DNA from 3 places in the Paraclostridium sp. genome. Region 1 is predicted to be linked to each of the others. Evidence: riboswitches for the same ligand, from Rfam matches in the RefSeq annotation. Region 1 holds a riboswitch; each other region holds the start of a gene.
The links. A riboswitch is a leader RNA that binds a small molecule or an ion and turns the genes downstream of it on or off. The one in region 1 is predicted to bind cyclic di-GMP.
Positions count from the first base shown of each region.

Region 2: another riboswitch for cyclic di-GMP. It lies ahead of ACRCYC_RS14120 (response regulator transcription factor); the one in region 1 lies ahead of ACRCYC_RS06905 (SpaA isopeptide-forming pilin-related protein).
Region 3: another riboswitch for cyclic di-GMP. It lies ahead of ACRCYC_RS03270 (type II secretion system protein); the one in region 1 lies ahead of ACRCYC_RS06905 (SpaA isopeptide-forming pilin-related protein).

Region 1 covers NZ_JBOFKN010000097.1:20,069-27,445, reverse strand. The annotation lists partial or broken gene ACRCYC_RS06905 (SpaA isopeptide-forming pilin-related protein) at 1-1,425, opposite strand, end outside; cyclic di-GMP riboswitch class II at 1,471-1,554, opposite strand; cyclic di-GMP riboswitch class II at 1,594-1,677, opposite strand; cyclic di-GMP riboswitch class II at 1,717-1,800, opposite strand; gene ACRCYC_RS06900 (DEAD/DEAH box helicase) at 1,875-3,329, opposite strand; gene ACRCYC_RS06895 (hypothetical protein) at 3,434-4,183, shown strand; gene ACRCYC_RS06890 (hypothetical protein) at 4,320-4,646, shown strand; gene ACRCYC_RS06885 (fascin domain-containing protein) at 4,711-5,229, opposite strand; gene ACRCYC_RS06880 (hypothetical protein) at 5,422-5,754, opposite strand; gene ACRCYC_RS06875 (sensor histidine kinase) at 6,119-7,377, opposite strand, start outside.
Region 2 covers NZ_JBOFKN010000177.1:40,947-48,323, reverse strand. The annotation lists gene pxpB (5-oxoprolinase subunit PxpB) at 1-50, opposite strand, end outside; gene ACRCYC_RS14130 (NRAMP family divalent metal transporter) at 77-1,267, opposite strand; gene ACRCYC_RS14125 (LamB/YcsF family protein) at 1,284-2,054, opposite strand; gene ACRCYC_RS14120 (response regulator transcription factor) at 2,163-2,792, opposite strand; cyclic di-GMP riboswitch class II at 2,853-2,936, opposite strand; gene ACRCYC_RS14115 (response regulator transcription factor) at 3,119-3,718, opposite strand; gene ACRCYC_RS14110 (class D sortase) at 3,786-4,352, opposite strand; gene ACRCYC_RS14105 (signal peptidase I) at 4,364-4,849, opposite strand; gene ACRCYC_RS14100 (TasA family protein) at 4,912-6,273, opposite strand; gene ACRCYC_RS14095 (LPXTG cell wall anchor domain-containing protein) at 6,266-7,030, opposite strand; gene ACRCYC_RS14090 (hypothetical protein) at 7,124-7,377, opposite strand, start outside.
Region 3 covers NZ_JBOFKN010000039.1:6,522-13,898, forward strand. The annotation lists gene pilO (type 4a pilus biogenesis protein PilO) at 1-297, opposite strand, end outside; gene ACRCYC_RS03250 (PilN domain-containing protein) at 290-1,843, opposite strand; gene ACRCYC_RS03255 (type II secretion system F family protein) at 1,856-3,064, opposite strand; gene ACRCYC_RS03260 (GspE/PulE family protein) at 3,079-4,749, opposite strand; gene ACRCYC_RS03265 (type IV pilin protein) at 4,847-5,284, opposite strand; gene ACRCYC_RS03270 (type II secretion system protein) at 5,303-5,803, opposite strand; cyclic di-GMP riboswitch class II at 5,866-5,948, opposite strand; gene ACRCYC_RS03275 (pilin) at 6,006-6,581, opposite strand; gene ACRCYC_RS03280 (type IV pilin protein) at 6,605-7,180, opposite strand; gene ACRCYC_RS03285 (ribose-phosphate diphosphokinase) at 7,283-7,377, opposite strand, start outside.

The DNA of each region.
Region 1 (7,377 bases):
ATCTTTAATAACTTTCCCATTTGAATCAGTAACTGTATAAACTGCATCTGCCAGCATTTTTTGAGCCTTATCACCTTTTTCAACTTTTATTATCTCAACCTTTGGACTCTTTTTAGTTGTAACTTCTTCTGTTGGATTTCCATTTACATATGCTGTATTTGCAACTGTTTCTCCAGCTCCAACATCTTTCATACTAGCTTGTATAGTAATTGCCGCATCATCTCCAGGATTTATATCCGCCTTATCATTAACTACACTTAGTTGTTTTGTTTTATCATCATATGAAACTGTAAACTGACCTGTTTGACTTATTTTAACATCTGTTAATCTAGAGTCTAACTTATCTTCTACATTCATTGTATTTTTAAAAAATTGACCTGCTGAATCAAATAATATTTTATACTCTATATTTTGATCTTTATCATCGTTACTTACTTTTGTTTTATTTACAGTTTTATAAACATTTATAGCTCCTGCACCTGCCGATAATTTAACAGTAGAATTAGAGTTATTCTGTTTCCCATCATATATAAGTTTAGCCTTATTTACATATCGAATATCTTTTGGTGGATTTGGTAGTATTATAGTTTTATAATTAATAGAGTAACTATCATAATACAAATTCCCAAGATTTATTTTTAGAGAATCATTTTCAGCTAAAAGTTTCCCAGAATTTAAAAGTTCATTAGTTACATCTATATCTGTATTACTTTGATAATCATGCTTAATTATAGTTATACTATTTTTATCTAGTATCATTCCATTAGGAATTTGATCTTCAAAATGCGCATTTCCTACTTGTTCTTTTTGATCACGATTTATTTCTACATAATATTTAACAGGCTCATTTACATCAGTTATAAGTCCTTCCTGCTTAGAATCTAATGGTAAATATGTACCTTTATACATAATTGGACTGGATCCACTTTCACCAGCCTCACCTCTACCTTCACCTGTTAATGTAACAGTTTCAGTTTTACCATTAACAGCTATAACTATAGGATATTCCCCATCTTGAACATTTTCATTACCAACCATTGTAACACTTAAATATCCAGCTAACGCACTCTTTATATTATCATTAAAAGTTAATGTTAGAACTCCAGTATTTGGATCATAATTTTGACTTGAAAAATGTTTATCCGGACTTATTGGATTAACATCCCTAAATATTTTAGGTAATGTTATTGTAATACTATCTCCAGGATTAATTTTACTTGGATCTATAATCTTATAATCAACTCTTAAAGTTTTAATCATACCTTCTCTCACCGTATAATCATCAAAAGTTGCACTTGTTATTTCCACTGCATCGCTATTAGATACATCTTGGGCATATACCATTATTCCCGGTGAAATAAGATTTAAAATCATGTTAAATACAACTACTAAACTTAATATTAGTTTTTTCCCTTTGTTCTTCAAACAATCACCTCTTTTTTTTAATAAAAAAAGCTATATCCACATATTTGTAAATATAGCCGGTTGCATCACTAGCTCCATATATCCCAGATGCCCAAATACAGAATATACTTCTTCGCTTCTAATTTTATTAAGTTATTTTTAAAATAAAAAAGACTATATCCACAAGTTTGTAAATATAGTCGGTTGCATCACTAACTCCATATATTCCAGATGCCCAAATACAGAATATACTTCTTCGTTCCTATGTATTTAATTGTATTTTTAAAATAAAAAAAGCTATATCCACAAGTTTGTAAATATAGCCGGTTGCATCACTAACTCCATATATTCCAGATGCCCAAATACAGAATATACTTCTTCGTTTCTAATTTTTATTAAGTTTATTTATATAATTTTACCAAATTTCGATATTTTTTTCAACTATATATTAAATTTCTGCATTTTATAATTTATTTCGTATTATCCTTTCTTACCTTAACTAGCTTTTTCTTTATATTTATATCTTTATATTTTTTTAAAAACATTTCACCTTTATGATTTAATAAATCTACATACGAACATAAATCACATACTTCTATAACACCTATATCATCATGATTTATACCCTCAATATTACTCAAAGTTCCAACAATATCTATAACTCTGATTTTCTTCCTTTTACCTGCATTTAAATATATTCTAGTTACTTCACTATGAATTTTAGTTTCTTTTTGCTTTATTTTTCTATTTTTCAAAGCTTTTTTAGACGCTTCTTCAAATTTAACTTTACCTTTGTTTACATCAACACTATTTAAATTTTCTAAATACTCTATCCCATAACCTATATATTCTTTAATTTCATTTATATACTTTTCATCTTTATACGTAGCCAAAGTTATAGCCTTTCCATATTTATCTTGTCTGCCAGTTCTACCTATTCTATGTACATAATTTTCTTTATCATGGGGGACATCATAGTTTATAACCAATGATACATCATCTATGTGTATTCCGCGACTTGCAACATCAGTACTAACTAATATGTTATATTTTCCTTCTTTAAAATCCTTTATTACAAATATTCGCTTATCTTGTGACATATCTCCATGAAGTTCTGCTACTAATAATTTATCTTTTTTCATTTTATTGTATAGTTTAATTACACCATCTTTAGTATTTAAAAATATTATAGTTGTTTTAGGGTTATTAACATATATCAAGTTTTTCAAATCATTATACTTGTCAATATCACTTGTATATAGTATTTTTTCTTCTATTTGTTTTTTATTATTTATATCATCACTTTCAATTTGTATAATATTAGGATTCTCAATGTATTTATTGTATATATACTCTATATCTTTTTCTATCGTTGCTGAAAACAAACCTATATTGGTATACTTAGGCAATTTACTAAATATAAATTCCATATCATCTACAAATCCTTTATTAAGCATTTTATCAGCTTCATCTATAATAAAATAGCTTATATTGTCTAAATTAATAGTTCCTCTAGTTATATGATCTATTATTCTGCCTGGAGTTGCTACCACTACATGTACCCTTTGTTTTAATGAATTTATCTGTTCTTTTATAGGTTGTTTTCCAAATATAGCACTACATCTAATTTTTTTCAGTCTACCTATATTAGATATTTCATCTTTAACTTGAAGTGCTAACTCTCTAGTTGGTACAACTACTAATGCCTGTAAAGTATTATCATTAATATTTATATTTTCACATATAGGTATCCCAAAGCTAGCAGTTTTACCACTTCCAGTCCTTGATTTAACTACTACATTCTTACTATTTATAAGTTTAGGAATCACTTCATTTTGCACCTTTGATGGACACTCATATCCCATGTTGTATAATGCTTTTACTATAGATTTATCTAAGTTGAATTTTTCAAATTTATTAGTCATTACTACCACCTTATTTAACTAAATTTTATATAGTTATTTATTATAGCATAAATAAGAACTAATATACTTTCTTCAACATACAATGTAGTGAATCTATTAAGGAGGTGTTATTTATTTCTAGTAAATCAGATTTTATAGAATACTTAATAAAAAATATAGATACATTTAAATTACCACCAAACTTGTTTCGTGAGTATATGACTAGTATTAATATTATAAAAAATAATATTGACATTCCTTATCCCATATTTAAAAATATCTATGATAATAAATCTTATTATACAATCTTAAATTTAGAAAACTCTTACAAAATAAACTATAATTTAAAATCCGATTTGAAAAATGCTATGAAATTAGAATATCAAATATTTAATGAGTATATGAGTAATATGTCTAATTTATCCGATAAAACTACAAAAGATTCGTTTCAATTTATTTTAAATTCTAAGTTAATGAGTTTCAATTTATATAATAGCCTTTATAATCATGTGTATAACCGAGATTCAGAAAAAACAACTGAATTATATTACTGTAAAGAGTTTGCCTTACAGGATAATGCTATAAATTTAATAATTAATAATATAAAAGAGAATCAAAATGTATTATATGTAGATGGATACATAGTAAATTTAAAATTGGTTCCTTTATCTAGATTATTCGATTTTTATCTTGAAATTAGAGACTCTAGAGGCATACCATTTGCAAGCAAAACATTTAGAAATATAGATATAGCAGGCAACCTAGGTGTTTTTAAATCAAAGAAAGTATTGCTTCCATTTTTAGATAAAGAATATAATTTATTCGATGTTGAATTGAGTAATGTTACTTGGTATTATACTTATGATTTTGTGTAAATAGAAAGAGATGTTAGCAGTTTTGCTTAACATCTCTTTCTATTTTAGTCATAAATAATAAGTTCATATAATAAAATTAATTATAATCTAATTCTTTAGATAAATAATTTTTTAAATTTAAAAGGAGAGTATCCAAATGTTTGAAATGATAAGTTTTCCTTATAATAATAGACCTGTAGCTAGATTAGATTTTGATAATATTGTACATAATCACATATACCATAATTGTCCCGTTGGTAGAGTTTGTGCAAATCTGGTTTATGATAATAAAGATAATGTCATAGGCAAAGTAGATGAATCAGGCTATATATATTCTTATAAGTCTGAATCTATTGGAAGAGTTGATATTAATGGTTTTGTTCATGAAAATGATATACTAATCGGTAAAATCAAATGCTTCCAACCAATATCTCCTAATTTAGCCGGAGCTGCATATTTACTGTTAATACACAATAAGAGATAATTTAATCCACTAACTTTAAAATATAAAAAGCAAATCTATTTATCAGATTCGCTTTTTATATTTATTATTCTACAGTCTTAAATTTAAATATAGTTCTATTACCAGCATTTTCAGCTTTAGCAACAAGTTTTTTATCTTTTTCTCTTACTCTAACATAATATCCATTTGGAGCTTTTAATGCATATGATTTGTTATCTAACTTGTACAACTTAAATTTCGTAGCACCTTTTTTATCAGTATCTGCAATTAAAAAATCTTTATTATCTACCCTTATAAAATCTCCTCCAACTAATCTAAGTTTAATTTCATTTTCATTTATCATTACTAATTTGAAAATTCCATTTTCGTTAGACTTCTTACCTGTTGCGTATAAATATTCATCTTCTCCAACTACTACAAATTCATCTTCTACTACTGATTTTATCTTAACTTTTAATTTATCCTCTTCTGGCTTTTCTGGTTTATTATTTCCTGGATAATTTGGAAAATATTTTTCTATATAATCATTTATATAATCATTTACATTTGGCGGATATATTATAACTTTCTTTTGATCTCTATTATTTGCACAATTTATTTGCATACCAAAACCTCCATTATAGCTCAAATTTTTTAACTTCCATATATATTACGACAATAGCATTGTATTTGTTCATACTTTTTTAATATAAAAAAATAAAATATATAATCATAAAATTTTCGTTATTTATCATATTTTATAATTAAAAATGGAACTAATCTCATAATATGAGTTAGTTCCATTTAATTTCATTAATTATTTACAACATATTTTATGACAAGTCTTGCACAAGCTCTTGTTATCTTCTAATATAGCTATTAATATTAACTCTTCTAAACTCGGATGTCCACATGGTAGTCTACCTCCATCAGCTAGTTTTCTCAAACTTGCTTTTAATCCTGGATGTCCACATGGTAAATCTAAATCTTCTAATAAATCTAATACAAATTCACCTAAAAAATTGATTATATCTCTTTCATTTTTATGGTTGCATGTTGGAAATTCTCTCCACTCACAGTTTTTGTTACAACTATTACATTTATTGCAATTACAAGAATTATGACACTTAATCTTTTTGTTGCAGCACATACAATCAACTCCATAGTTTTTATATATGGATATTTATATCCACAATTTAATATATGAATTAAATCTTTTTTTGACATCATTTTATTATTTTTTGTAAATTACTTTATAATAAGTCACATTTTAAACAAAATCCAATATATTGATACAAAGAATATATATTCTTTACTCTAATAGTAAAGGAGGATTATTGTGAACAGTAGATCATTTTTATGTTGTCGCTGTAAAAAATGTGGAAGATGCGTTTTATTCTTTAAAATATGTCCTAGATGTGGATGCTGTAGATGTTGTTGTAGATGTGGATGTAAATGCTAATACTTTAAGTTAATATAAAGGATAGGTCTTGTATAAAAAGGCCTATCCTTTGTTAATTTATAAATATTCTTACTTCAGTTCCTTTTCCAACTTCGCTATTTATATCTACATTAAAATCATGTGCTGTTATAATGTCCTTTGCTATAGCCATTCCAAGCCCAGATCCTTTATGTACTTCTCCAGTATTTGTTCCTCTATAATATCTATCAAATATCCTATCTAAATCAGGTTTTTTAATTCCTTTTCCATCATCTTTTATACTTATAATTACTTTTTCTTCATTTTCATAGTTTATACTTACCGCAATATTAATATTCCTATCATTATGTATAAGAGCATTATACACAAGATTGTTTATAACCCTCTTAAAAAGCATGCTGTCAACTTGTTTTTTTATAACATCTTTATTTGTTATAAACTCAATGTGACTACTTGAATATTTAGGATCATTAAGTATTTGTATTATACAGTCTTTAACTATCCTAACTATGTTTTCTTCACTTTTGTTTAGTACGTTATCACTACTTTTTAACTTCATAGTTAAATTTAAATCATCTACTAATTCTTTTATATACTCTGATTTATCATTTATTATAATCCCATACTCTTTAGCTTCTTCCATATCTATATCGTATTCTTCATCACTTAAAATCTCAGCATATCCTTTTATAGACGACAATGGAGTTTTTATATCATGAGATATATTTGCTATCCATTCTTGTTTTAATTTATCTAATTTTTTTCTTTCAATTTCATTGCTTTTCAATGTATCCGATAACTTATTTAACTTTCTATATACACTTTGATATAACCCTTTTTCCTTATAAAAAATTTCATATTTTCCTTCCTCTAAATTTTCCACCCCTGTAATTATATTTTTCATCGGTTTAGTTAATCTTTTACTAAATATATATCCAACTATTAATGCTATTATTAAATCTATAAACAATATAAACCATACTATTTTGCTTATTGTAGTAATAAAGTTAACTGGATTATATGCTATCATATATTTTTGTAATTGATTTATTGGAAATCCGATTATATATGTGTATTCCTTCCCATGTATATTTTTACTAGATACTAATACATTATCTGATCCCGCATTATCAAATCCACCTCCATACTTATATCCATTTATAAGTTCTATTGGAGTATGTTTTTTATTCAATTTAGCTGGTGCATTATATCTATATACCTCATTTGAATTTTCATCTAAAATCTGTATCCATCTCTCATTTTTATTTAATATACTTAACCCATTTTTATTTACAAATATATTATTGCCTTGTTGAGATATATATTTACTGA
Region 2 (7,377 bases), on a different contig from region 1:
AACTCTACTACTATAGATTTATCCCCTGCTAGTAAATATCTAGTTTTCATATCTTAGCCTCCTAAAACAAATTTCTTTAAAATAACTTAGTTATATCTTGTAATGAGATTACTCCTCCAACAGCAGTTACTATAACTACTATAATTCCTAATATGAATAACCACTTAGGATGCTTATACTCGCCTACTATAGATTCTTTTCTAGAAGCTATTAATATAACACCTAAAGTTATAGGAAGTATTAATCCATTTAAAGAACCTGCTAAAATAAGTAAACTTGCTGGTTTTCCTATTAATGCCATTATTAAAGTGGATACTAAAATAAATAGTATTATAAATTTATTTTCATGTTTTTCTATAAAATGATGAAGCGTTTTTATAAATGAAACTGAGGTATAAGCAGCTCCTATAACTGAAGTGATACTCGCACACCATAAAACTAATCCAAAAAACTTATATCCAAGTTCTCCTGCTCCAAATTTAAAAGCTGAAGCTGCTGGATTTTCAGGATCTAAACTTACCCCTTTTGAAACTACTGCAAATACAGCTAAAAATAAAAATATTCTTACTATAGTAGCTACACTAATCCCAAGTATTGATGAGTTTGTTATATCTTTTAAATTCTCTTCTCCTGTTATGTTTGCATCTATTAACCTATGTCCTCCTGCAAAAGTTATATATCCTCCCACACTACCACCCAATAATGTTATAATTGGAAATATTAAACTTCCTGGATTTTCCGGCATAAAAGTTCCTTTTATAACCTGACCCATATCAGGTCTATTTATTATAGCTACATATCCTACTACCAATATAACTATAATCGCAAGTAACCTTGTGAATTTATCTATCACTGGTCCAGACTCTTTTATTAAAAATATAGCTATGGCTATAAGTCCACAAACTATAGTAGATATTGTAATATCTGAATTAAACATAACATTTACTCCAAGAGCTGCTCCACCTACATTTCCTATATTAAATGCAAGCCCTCCTATTCCTACAAGTACTGCTATAAAATAACCTAGCCCAGGTAAAACTTTATTTGCAATATCTTGTCCTCTAAGTCCTGATACCCCTATAACTCGCCATACATTTAGCTGTGCTCCTATAAAAAATATAGTAGCTATTAATACAACAAAACCAAAGTTAGCTCCATATTGATTTGTAAATGTAGCTGTTTGAGTCAAAAAACCTGGACCTATAGCCGATGTGGCCATTATAAAAGCTGCACCCATTAATGCAGTTATATTTTTTTTATTTGTCATAATTATCCCCCCAAACTTATTTTATAACTTCACTTATACAAGCTAATTCTATATTTTCTTTTAAAAGTGCTTCTTTTATATTCTTTACAAACTCTATAGCTTTTGGATTATCTCCATGTACGCATATGGAATCTGCTTTTATATCTATATATTTTCCATCTATGCTTTCAACTTTATTTTCTTTTACCATCTTTATAACTCTTTTTATAACAAGGTTAGTATCATGTATAACTGATCCTTCTATGCTTCTTGATACCAAAGTTCCATCCCCGTTGTAAGCTCTATCTGCAAATACTTCACTAGCTACTTTTAGTCCAACTTCTTTTCCTGCATCTATCATCGAGCTATTAGCTAAACCTAGTAATATTATGTCTTTATCTACTTCATATACAGATTCAGCTATAGCTAAAGCTAATTCGTAATCTTTAGCTGCCATGTTATAAAGTGCTCCATGTGCTTTTACATGTTGTATTTTTTCTCCCTTTGAAATTGCAAAAGCATTCAATGCTCCTAACTGATATTTGATATAAGCTTTTGCTTCTTCTTTGGTTATTTTCATTTCGCGTCTTCCAAAACCCATCAAATCCATAAATCCTGGGTGAGCTCCTAATTTCACATTATTTTTTATTGCTATTTTTGTGGTCTTATCCATATGTATTGGATCTCCTGCATGAAATCCACAGGCTATATTTGCAGATGTTATATGATTTAATATTTCTTCATCCATTCCTATTTTGTAACTACCAAAACTTTCTCCTAAATCACTATTTAAATCTACCTTGTACATTTTTACTCCCCCCAAATATAAATTAAAATTGTATATATTTATTGTCCTATTTTAATTTTATGTATAAAAAAATAATGGTATGACTTAAATTAAGTCATACCATTATTTTTACTGATACATATATGATTCTCTAACATATATAATAGCCTGTTTTCTATTTTTGCAGTTTATTTTCTGTAATATATTACTTACATGTTTTTTAACAGTATGCTCTGTTATATACAATTTAGTTGCAATTTCTCTGTTGTTAAATCCTTTTCCTAGTTCTTTTAAGATATCCAACTCTCTTTGCGTTAAATTATAAAAAGCATTATATTTTTCACTTTTCATTCCTAAAGTTACTAAATCACCATCATAATATTTTTTACCTTTTATTACCTTATTAATTATATATAAAAATTCATCCTTATCAGAACTATCCACTGTATATCCATCTACTTTACATTTCAATGCTTTATTAAATAACCTAGCATTTTTATTTAAATCAACAACTAATACCTTTATATTATTATACGATTCTTTTAATTTTTTTATAGCTTCTAACTCGTATTCACTATCAAAGTCAGTCTGATTGCTACTTAAATCAATTAATATAAAGTCTGTAGCTGGTAATAAATTCAAATCTATTTCTTTGACTGTACTTATACACTCTATATTTTCATTTATAATAACTTGATCCACTATAGATTTTAAAACTTCTTTCATTATAAAAGACTTAGATATTATTTTTATGTTCATAAAATCCCCCTTAGATAAATAAAAAACCGGCTATAAATATATAAATATATAATCTACATTTATATATAAAGCCGGTTGCACCACTTACTCCATATACTCCAGGTGCCCAAATAAAGAGTATATTTCTTAGTATCTTTTCATTATTTTTTTTACTACTTTCTTACTACCTTCTTGCACTATAAATAATATCAACAATGTTATAAATATTCAATAATTTTATAACTTCAAATATCGATAAATTATGTCTTTTTTGTCTTTTTTGCAACATTTTTCATTATTTTTTCTTATTATTTAATTTTTATTTATAATTATAGACTAATATACAACTATATATTTTTATTACATAAAATTATATCTCTTCTATTTTTTAAATTTAATTTTGATAATATGCTACTTATATGTTTTTTTACTGTAAATTCAGTTATACACAAATTATTACCTATCTCAATATTACTAAGTCCTTTACAAACTTCATCCATAATTTCAATCTCTCTATTTGTTAAGTTTGTAAATTTTATATCGTCTTTTTTCTTTATATAACTTTCAATTAAATCACTATCATAAAACTTCTTACCTATTTTAATATTATCTATTATATAGTTAAATTCATATTCATTATTTATTCCACAGATGTATGCATCTACTCCTGATTTTATAGATCTAATAAGCAAATTTTCATTCCTATTATTATCTAAAATCAGTGTTTTTGTATGCGATTTATAACTTTTAGAATTCAGTAGTTTTTCTATTTCTAATATATTATAACTACCATCTATAAATACAGTATCGTAGTTATTTATTTTAATAGTTTCTATGCAATGTAAATCCTCTATTGTATCTATATTAACTACATCAAAATGTTTCTTTAGTAATATATTAATAGCTTCCCTTGCTATAAAATTTTTCATTATCATCAATACATTCACAGGATATATCCTCCATCTTTAATTTTAAAATAAATATACCAACCAGTATACTTTGGTATATTATACTTTAATCACATAATTCACCCTTTAGTATCAACCTATGACTTCCTATATATTTTGGTGTACAGGTTACTAGTGTTATAATTTTTTCACCATCTATAAAATCTAACACATCAACTTTATCTGGAGTAACTACATTAGAATTAGTTACCTTATATCTATATGAACCTTTACTTGTGTGCATGTTTATATAATCTCCAATTTTAACTTCGTCTAAATTACTGAAGAATTTATTATACGTATAGGCTCTATGTCCTGCAACAGCAAAATTACCTTCTTCTCCAGGCATTGCCGTATTTTCAAAATGACCTACTGCATATTTTAATGTTTCATTATCTGTTCCTTCTTCTACAACTACTTTTAAATTAAGCTTTGGTATTTCTAATATACCAATTATACCCTCAGGTATATTCTGTGTAGTTTCATCTTTTGTTTCATTTTCATTCAGCATTAAGGTTTCATATTCTTTTACCATATCATCGTTATTTTTATTTGTTTTATAGTTTATATAGACTACTGATGATATTATTAATAATCCTACTACTATTAATAACTTACCTATAATTTTTTTCATAATTTCACCTTTTAAGCTTCTTTGTAATATATGAAAATAAATATAGCTAAAGCTATCATTTCAATTGCGATTATCTTTGGATCTGATAAGAAATTATTTATATATCCTAACTTAGGTATATGAAATTTTACTTCTCCTATTATATTATTTTTTTGTAATATATCTGCATCATCTATATTATTATTATCACCTTTTGTTATATACCCACCACTGCTTTTTTCTATTATTCTATGAGTCACTACTACGCCTTCATTATCTACAAAAGTCACTATATCATTTAATTCTATATCTGTTTTATTTTTATGCTTAACTACTACCATGTCTCCTGGATAAAACTCCGGTTCCATACTACCTGATAATACGGTATAGGTTCTATATCCAAATATATTGAATAATTTATCAGATTTAGATGTTAATGTGTTTAATATTATTAATGCTAAAAATACTATAACTATGTAATATAGTATTTTAGATGATTTTTGTTTTATATCTTCCATATATATTCTCCCCTGTCATATTTAAAAGTGGCATCTAATTAGATACCACCTTTATCATATATTTATATTTCTGGATTTTCTTGAGTATCGATATCTGTCTTTTCCTGCTCTTTTGGAGGTTCTATTAATTCAGGTTTATTTGGAACTTCTTCAATAGGTTTTTGTTCTATCTCTGGTTCACTCGGTACTTTTTCAACTGGTGATTGCTCTATTTCTGGTTTACTTGGTGTCTCTACTACTGGCAGTTGCTCTATTTCTGGTTCATTTGGTATCTCTACTACTGGAGGTTCTATTATTACTTCTTCAATTGAAGGTTCCTCTAATTGTGAATCAATGATTATACTTGATGGTTCAAGTGTTGCTTCCAAATTATGTGGATTAACATTCTTATCATATCTAAAGTATATTTTAAATTCTTTTGATTTTACAATTTCCCCATTGCTATCAACTATACTTATACTCATATTAAGAATATTATTATTACCATAACTTTTATTAAGTTCAAATTCCATATCATTTTTCTTATCTATTTCTAGACAATAACCTTGGCCACAATTTTTATTCTCATGCTCAATTTCAATATTTGAAAATTGTCCAGTACTATCTATATACTCAAACTTATATTTAAATCCATCTGGTAATTTTTTTAATCCACATTTAATTTCAATTTCATCTGTTTTGCAATGTTTTTTACAATTTTCATTTTCTGGGCAATCCTCAAATTTAACATCATCTAAATCTAAGTTAATATCAGGTATATTTTTTATTTCGTCCATACTAATTGTATTTACTTGTGTTGCTATATCAAAAAATCCTTTTTCCGTTTCAGTTTGAGTAGCTTTTACTATGAGTTTAAATTTTGCTACTTTATTAGACATACTATCTGATAACTCGGTATCTGATTTTATTTTAGATTTACATAAAATACTTTCATCTTTATTTAATTTAATTTTATTTCCATCTAAATCTACTAGTCTAATTGACTCTCCATCTAATAAGTCTTTTAAGTTTTTCTCTATCTTTAGTATTTCAACCCCATCTTTGTTATGAATAATAACCTCATAAGTTAATTTACTTAACTCACTATCATCCATGTTGTTTGATGTTAATTCCTCAAACTTTATACTTAAATTTTGTTTTAAACTTCCTTCATTTTTTATATAAAATTCTTTATATTCACTATCTGGTCTTTCCTGATTTTCTTTTAAACCTTCTACATTTAAACCTTCACTAATACTTACATCTAAATTTCCCATTTCTATGTTTAAATCATTTGATACCATTTCCTCATCAGCAAAGTAAGCATAAGTATCTAAACTACCACAAGTTCCTATACCTAATGCTAATACGATACTTGTCATACTAGCTTTTATAGCTTCTCTATTTTGTTTTCTTTTATACTTAAGTCTTTTTAATCTACTCATGTTTATTTCCTCCTTTATCTGATGATTCTTTCTTGTTTAGTACTAATCCTGTACCTACTACCCCTACACCTATGGCTATTATACTTACGGAGTTTATTATTCCACCTGTTTGAGGTAATTTACCACCTGCTGGCTTATTGATTCCAGATCCAGTACTCCCGTTATTGCCGCCAATACTGTCTCCTGAATTATTATTGTCATCTTCACTATCCGTTTCTCCACCTATACCAGTATCAGAGTTCACTTTATATCCCACACCTATACTGAATATATTTTCAAGTGCCTGTGCCTCATTTACCATAGATTCATCCATATCTATAGTCATATTAAAAAGTTCTTTTCCATGTTGTTTAACTTGAACTTCTCTAGATAAAACTATCTCTTTATTTTTTAATAAGTTGTCTAAGCTATCTTCAAATAATACTTTATCATCATAAGTCAACTTTACTTGACTATTTTTAGATTTTTCTTTAAATTCTTTATCATTTATATCTATACTTTGATTAGTTATATAGTTTTTAGACGACTTCAACTCTATATATATTCTATCTATATCTATAGTTTTTTCTGTATTATTTGATATATAAAAATCTTTAGATTCAATTCTTCCTGGATGCCAATGTCCATCTTCATGTATAAATATAGGATCTATACTTATAGCTTTTGTTTTATCATCTGCATATGATATAGGCATTGAAAGTAAAATTGCTATTGAACTAATCGATATTATCTTATATATTGTTTTTTTATATAACATTATTTCCTCTCTTTCAAAAAAGCACCCTTATATAAATAAGAATGCTTTTTTATTTTAACAACTATTTATAAAAAATGTCATTAATTAATAGAACTATTTTGCTTCTTTTTCATGTATTTGTTCTGCAGTTATTTCAAATACAGATGATAATTCATTAAAGTTAAATGTTGGCTTTTGATTTTGGTTGTAACTTCCTTCTTCTCCATATGCTCCTCCCATATCAGGGTGTATGTTTACATTTATAGCAGTCTCTATAGATTGACCTGGTGCTAAAGTTTTTCCATTTAAATCTCTAGTAAGTGTTTCACCTACTTTTATAGTATCTGGTATAGCTCCAATAGCATTTT
Region 3 (7,377 bases), on a different contig from region 1:
ATCATAAGATAATTTTTTACTTTTAGTATTTACTTCTTCATTTAAGGTATATAGCTTATCAGTTAGTTGAGGTCTAGTATCTAACTCATATTGATCCGCTTCTAATTTAGATTTAGCTTCATTTAAATTATTGTTTACTTTCATATATTCATTAAATTTAGGATACAAAATAAAATACATATAAATAAATAATCCTAAAAATGCACCTACTAAAATTAATATATTTTTAGGATTTACTTTAATGTCACTTTTAAATAAATCCTTTATATCCATATGAAGTATATTTTTTTTATCCATTGAACATAACACCTTCTTTCAAATAAGCCTTTATTACATATTCATAAGTACCTTTATCTTCATTTTTTTTGATGCTTTGCAACTTAACATCTTTAAAATAACTTGAAGTGCTTAATTCATATACAAATTGACCTACGTTCCTTGTGGAACTTGAATTACCTTCTATAGTTATCATGTTTGGTATTTGCTCATATATAGGTTCTTTATCTTCTTTTTCATTATTAGAATCAGATGTTTTATTATTTTTGTTATTAGTTATTTCATCATACTTAACATCTAACTTTGTTATATCTACCCTATACGGTATATTGCTGTTTATAGAATTTAGTATAGGTCCCCATGTAACCTGTTTAGATAGTATCATATTATAAACTTTTAATTCTTCTTTTTTAGCGTTTATATCTTTCTTTATTTTTACTATTTCTTCATTCTTTATTTCAATTCTCTTTATATCATCATTTAAATTTTTTAATTTTTCTTTTTTACTATCTATAGAATATATAAAAAACATATATGGAATAGATAAAATAATTAAAATTAAAGGAACTATTTTATATGCTTTTTTTATAATTTCTTTTTTTCTTTGCTTTGATTTAAGTTCTTGAGGAAGTAAATTCATATACGGATAACCTTTTTTATTTTCATTATGTAACATACATCCCAAAGCATCTACAATTAAACTTATTTCATTTTCTTTTATGTTTCCTTTTACACTTTCTTCTATATCAAAAAGATTTTCTATTCCTTTTACTAATTCACTAGAAAATGCCATTTTAAATGCATTTTCTAAGTCTTTGTTATATGCATATTTACCAATGGTAACAATTTTATCAACTGACTTTCCAAAGTTTCTAGAAGAATAGTAATTCATAAGTCCATTTACTTCCGTGGCAATGTTACTGCTTTGATATTCCGAATTTTCACTAGTTAATTTAATTGGAACGTTATCGTGAATAAATAATTTATCATCTTTATATATATCAATTGCAGTTCCATAATCTCCCACATTAGCAATCATTATATCTTTATATTCTATTAACTTTAATACTCGCAAATAAGAAGTAGCTATAGTATCTACGACTTCTAAATTCAAATTAAATTCTTTTAAAACTTCTATTATTTTTTCAATTTCGTTATTAGGAATGGCAGCTAATATCATTTCAATAAACTTAGTACCGTCTTGCTCATCCTCAGTTGTTACTTCATATGAAAATACATGACTATCTTTGTCTAAAGATATCATCTCATAAATTTCTATGTTCATAATACCTTCTAAATCTTTTTTATCAACTTTCGGTATTTTATTTGATTTCAAAATAATATCTTTAGTATTAAAACATAAAACTACATTTTTACTTTTAAATTGACTTCTCATTAATGCCTGTCTAAGTAATTCATATTTATCTGCATCATAATCTATGTCGATGTCTGAATTTGAAAGGAAAAATTTTTCTTTTATTATAAATTTTTCTTTTTTCTTATTATAAGTTCCTTCTACTATAGACACATAGTCTCCATAATATGAAATATACAATTTTGCTGTCATAAACACTTCCTCCTATATAGCATCATATATGCTTAACATTGGTAAGAATACTGATATTACTAATATAGCTACCATTATACCAACTATAATTATCATTATAGGCTCTATCATAGCTACCATTCTATTTAAATAAATTTCTGCTTCTGACTCATAAAACTCAGCCATTTGTTTACTTATACTCTCTAATTCCCCTGTTTGTTCCCCTATTGCTATCATCTGTATAAGTACAGGATCAAAGTACTTTGATTTTTCAAGGTTTTCAGATAGTGTTTCTCCTTTAACTATACCTTCTTTTGCTTTGTTAACTGCTTTTTCTGCAATAGCATTATTTAAACTATCTTTTATATGATCTAATCCTTGCAGCATAGGATACCCTGAAGATACAAATAAATATAGAGCTCTTGAAAATCTCATAGAAACTATACTATTTATTCCCTTCCCTAAGAGAGGTGTTTTGTTTACCAATCTATCTTTATGCGCTCTTCCTACTGGAGTTTTTATATAAACTTTTAATTGATAATATAATAGCACTCCCAATATCAATACTAAGTACCAATAATTTTTCATAAAGTTACCTATATACATTACTATTTTAGTCATCAAGGGCAAAGTTGCTCCCGTTTCAGTTATAGTTTCCATCATTTGAGGAAGTATAAAACTAGTAAAAACAAACAACATTACAAATGATGAAATGGCTACTATCGCTGGGTACATAGATGCATTTTTTATCTTTTGATTTATCCTATATTCTCTCTCATAAAAAGTTGACATACTTTTCAATACTTCTTCTAAAGTTCCAGTTTCTTCTCCTGTTGCAACCATTGCACCTAACAACATAGGAAATTTGGATTGTTTATCCATCATAGTTGCTGCAATTGTAGATCCCATTTTTATGTCACTTACCATTCGTTTTATTTCATCTGATAATGTTTTATTTGAAGCTTTTTTACCTAAAGTTTCTAATCCTACCATACTATTTATTCCCGAGGAAATTATTATTGCAAATTGCCTACAAAAATGGCTTATCTGGTCAGCTTTTAATTTCTTTTTTTTTGATTTTTTAGAATTAAATAAAGAAACTACCTTCTTTTCTTTTAATTCTATAATCATCAGTTTTTTTTCCTTTAGCAAAGATTTTGCTTCAATATAATCTTTTGCCATAATTGTGCTAGAAATCTTTTTTCCATTTAGCATTATAGCTGCATATTTAAATTCCTTCATTTATAAACACTCCTTTAATTAGCTATAAAAGTGACTCTTAACATTTCTTCTATTGTTGTTTCTCCATCTATAACTTTATTAGCAGCATCTTCTTTCATAGTCTCCATACCTAATTCCTCAGCTTTAGCTTGTATTTGTGCATCCGTAGCACCTTCATTTATCAAATCTTTTATTGGCTTTGTTATTCTAAGCATTTCATAAATTCCTAGTCTACCTTTATACCCTGTATTGCTACATTTTTCACAACCTTCACCTCTATAAAGAATTAAATCCTTATCTAGTGGATAATTTAAAGCTTTTTTTTCTCCTATTTCTGCCTTGTACTCAGTTTTACAGTTTTCACATATCTTTCTAACTAATCTTTGAGAAACTACACCCATAAGAGATGATGTTATAAGGAAACTATCTATACCCATATCTTCAAGCCTTGAAATTGCTCCTACAGCTGTATTTGAGTGTAATGTACTTAATACTAAGTGACCTGTAAGAGCTGCTCTTATTCCTATTTCTGCAGTATCAGAATCTCTTATTTCTCCAACCATTATTATATCTGGGTCTTGACGTAAAAAAGCTCTTAAAGCACTTGCAAAATTTAATCCTGCCTTATAGTTAATTTGTGATTGATTGATTCCGTCTAGTTCATATTCAACTGGATCTTCAATTGTAAGTATATTTTTTTCAACACTATTTAATTGATTTAACATTGAATAAAGGGTTGTTGTTTTTCCACTTCCAGTAGGCCCTACAACTAATATTAATCCATATGGATTATCAAGCAATTCATCATATATTTTAATATTTTTATTATTAAGTCCTAATTTTTCTTTATTAACCATAAATGTACTTTTGTCTAGCACCCTCATAACAACTTTTTCATCTTTGCTTGTAGGCATTGTTGATACCCTATAATCGATAGGTTTGTTATCTACATTTAAAAATATTCTTCCATCTTGAGGTAGTCTTTTTTCAGATATGTTTAAGCCTGCCATTATTTTTACACGACTTATAACTGCTTTGTATGGTTTAGAATTCATCTTCATATATTCACTTAAAATTCCATCTACTCTAAATCTAATCCTCATGAAATCGCCTTCTCTTTCAATATGGATATCACTGGCTTTTGCTCTTACTGCGGTTTCTAACACATTATGTACAAGTCTAACTATTGGAGCTGAATTCACATCATCTTCTAGCATTATTTCTTCTTTTATTTTTTCTGATTTTGAATACTCAGTTAATGCCTTATCTAAATCTACATTTGAATAAAAAAATTCTATAGCTTGATTTATTTGCCCCATAGTAGCTATATAAGGTATTACATCTAATCCTGATATTCTTTTAGCATCTTGAGTTGCTTGTCTATCTTGAGGATCTGCCATAGCTAAGTATAGTTTATTATTTTCTTTTTTAAATGGAAATATTTTATAACGTTTGCATATATTTTCTGGTATTAATTTTATAGCTTCAGGGTTTATATTTGAACGTGTTAAAGCTATATTTTCTATATCAAGAAGTTCTGTTAATACACTAGTTAATAGTTCTGGAGTTATAAGCCCTTGCTCTATAAGTATTGCCCCTATTCTTTTACCAGTTCCACTTTGAAGTTTTAATGCTCTTTCTAATTGTTCATTTGATATATATCCTTTTTCTACTAATTTATCACCTATTCTTACTTTTTGTGACATTTTTCTCACCTCTATTTAATTATATCACTTATAATTTACACAAATAATGCGTTTATGATAAAACATAAACGCATTATAATAGGTTATATATAATATATTACCCTTTTATTATATTTATTTTTATTGAAGTTTTGCTACTATCAGTTGCAAAATTACTTGCTCCTAAATCTTTAACAAGTTTATCATATCCACTTTGACTAAGCTTATCATTCGCTGGAGTTATAGTTAATACTAATGGACTTGGAGCTGTTCCTGTAAATGCATATTGAGAACTAAACGGCTCCGATAAGCTCTCAAGTTCTGATGATATTTTCGTCATATCTGTAGGATAATTTCCATTATCAGAGTAATACGATAATGATGCAGATTTTATTGCACTTATATTAGACTCTAAATCTGCTATTTTTGCTTTTTCTATATTCTTAAATAAAGCAGGAACTGCTACTACTGCTAGTATTCCTATTATCGCTATTACTACTAATAATTCTATTAGTGTAAATCCTTTATTATTTTTCTTTTTACTATTTTTTTTCATATTTTAATCTCCTTCTATTTAATTTTTATTATTTATTATTGTTATAGTTAGTGGTGCTGTGCTTCCACTTGAAGCATTCACCATACTATTACCTAAATCTTTTTGTAATTTAGCAATTGCATTACTACTTATACTTTTTCCATCTGCTGGAGTTATTTTCAATACTAAAGGTCCGGGTGCTGAGCCCTCAAATTCATATTTTCCTTCATATGGGAAGCTTAAATTTTCAACTTCACTTGAAATTTTACTAGCTCCAGTATCTTTTCCATCTACTTGTGGTGTAGTTATTTTTCCATTAGTAACTACTAATGATCCATTTGGGTATGCCCCATTATCTCCGTAATAAGATAGTGATGCTGATCTTATTGCACTTATATCACTTTCTAAATCTGCAACTTTAGCCTTCTCTATGTTTTTGAATAAAGCTGGCACTGCTACTACTGCTAATATTCCTATTATTGCTATTACTACTAACAATTCTATTAATGTAAATCCTTTGTTATTTTTCTTTTTTTTCATATTTATACCCCTCCAATTCCATTTTTACGCATAAAAAAAGACTATATTGTATAATATTACATACCAATTATAGCCGGTTGCACCACTAACTCCAAATATCCCAGGTGCCCAAATACAGAATATTCTTCAAAGTTCTACAATATTTTTAATTGTCCATACTTATTTTAACATATTATCTACTTTTTACAACATTTTCACACATTTATTTTGGAATTAATCCAATATAAATCTCAACTTTGTCTTTTGCAAAGTTCTTATTTGATACGAAAACATTCTGATAACCTAAGTCTTTCCCTAACTTTAAAAATTCATCTTTTTTTATCTTGATACCACCATCAGCTTTATTTTGTTCATCATATGGTCTTATAGCTAATATAGCTTTGAATTCATTTTGTAATTCACCTGATTTCACATAATCAAAACTATTATTTTTAGAATCATATTTATATGCTCCAAAATTTATATATGGATTACCATTTTCATCATTATAATCTGGAACTATATGATAAAACCCTCCCAATGGCGTTCCTTTAGCTCCATTATCAACATATTTATCTATAAAACTTTGATTCGATATTTCATATGGTAATTTTCCATTTTCTGCATACTCAGCTAAAACAGCACTTCTTATAGCACTATAATCTGACTCTACGTCTGCTATTTTAGCTTTATTTATATTCTTAAATAAAGCTGGAACTGCTACTACTGCTAATATTCCTATTATTGCTATTACTACTAATAGTTCTATTAATGTAAACCCCTCATTATTCTTTTTCATGTTTCTCCTCCCTTTAAATTAAACTATTTTATTTTCAATGCTACCTCTCCAGACTTATTATAGTACACATTTCCATAACCTAAGTCTTTTACTAATTTAGCTAGCCCATTCTTTGAAATATTTATATCCTTAGATTCTTTAGATGTGTCTGTATATATTAATAAAAATAAATCTCCAAACTTATTTAATGGTTTTCTCTCTCCCTCTACATCTCCATTTTTATTAACCACTTGAGCTTCTCTATTAGATAACAAATTGTTTTCAGTTTCATTAGGTTTACTTATATTTCTGTTAGGAGCTAAAATATAATACCCTCCTATAGGTGTACCTTTAGTAAAGTCAGCATTATTATTTTCCATATATTTATTGAATTCATCATTACTTCCATAATAAGTATTATAATATGCTAGCTCTCCTGTTTCAGCATAATATCCTAATGCAGTTGCCCTATAAGCATTGTATTCACTCTCAACATCCGCTATTTTAGATTTTTCTATATTTTTAAATAAAGCTGGAACTGCTACTACTGCTAGTATACCTATTATTGCTATTACTACCAATAGCTCAATTAATGTAAATCCTTTTTCTCCTTTTTTCATTTCGCCACTTCCTTTTCTAAATTTCGACTTTATTTTACCATTTTTAGACAAACAACACAAACAAAAAGAGACCTCTTTAGAGATCTCTTTTTATCGCTCATTTTAGTTGAATAATTTACTTACTGATTCATTAGCAAATATTTTCTTTATAGCGTCTCCAAATAAAGGAGCTACTGTTTTTATTTTTATTTTTTCTA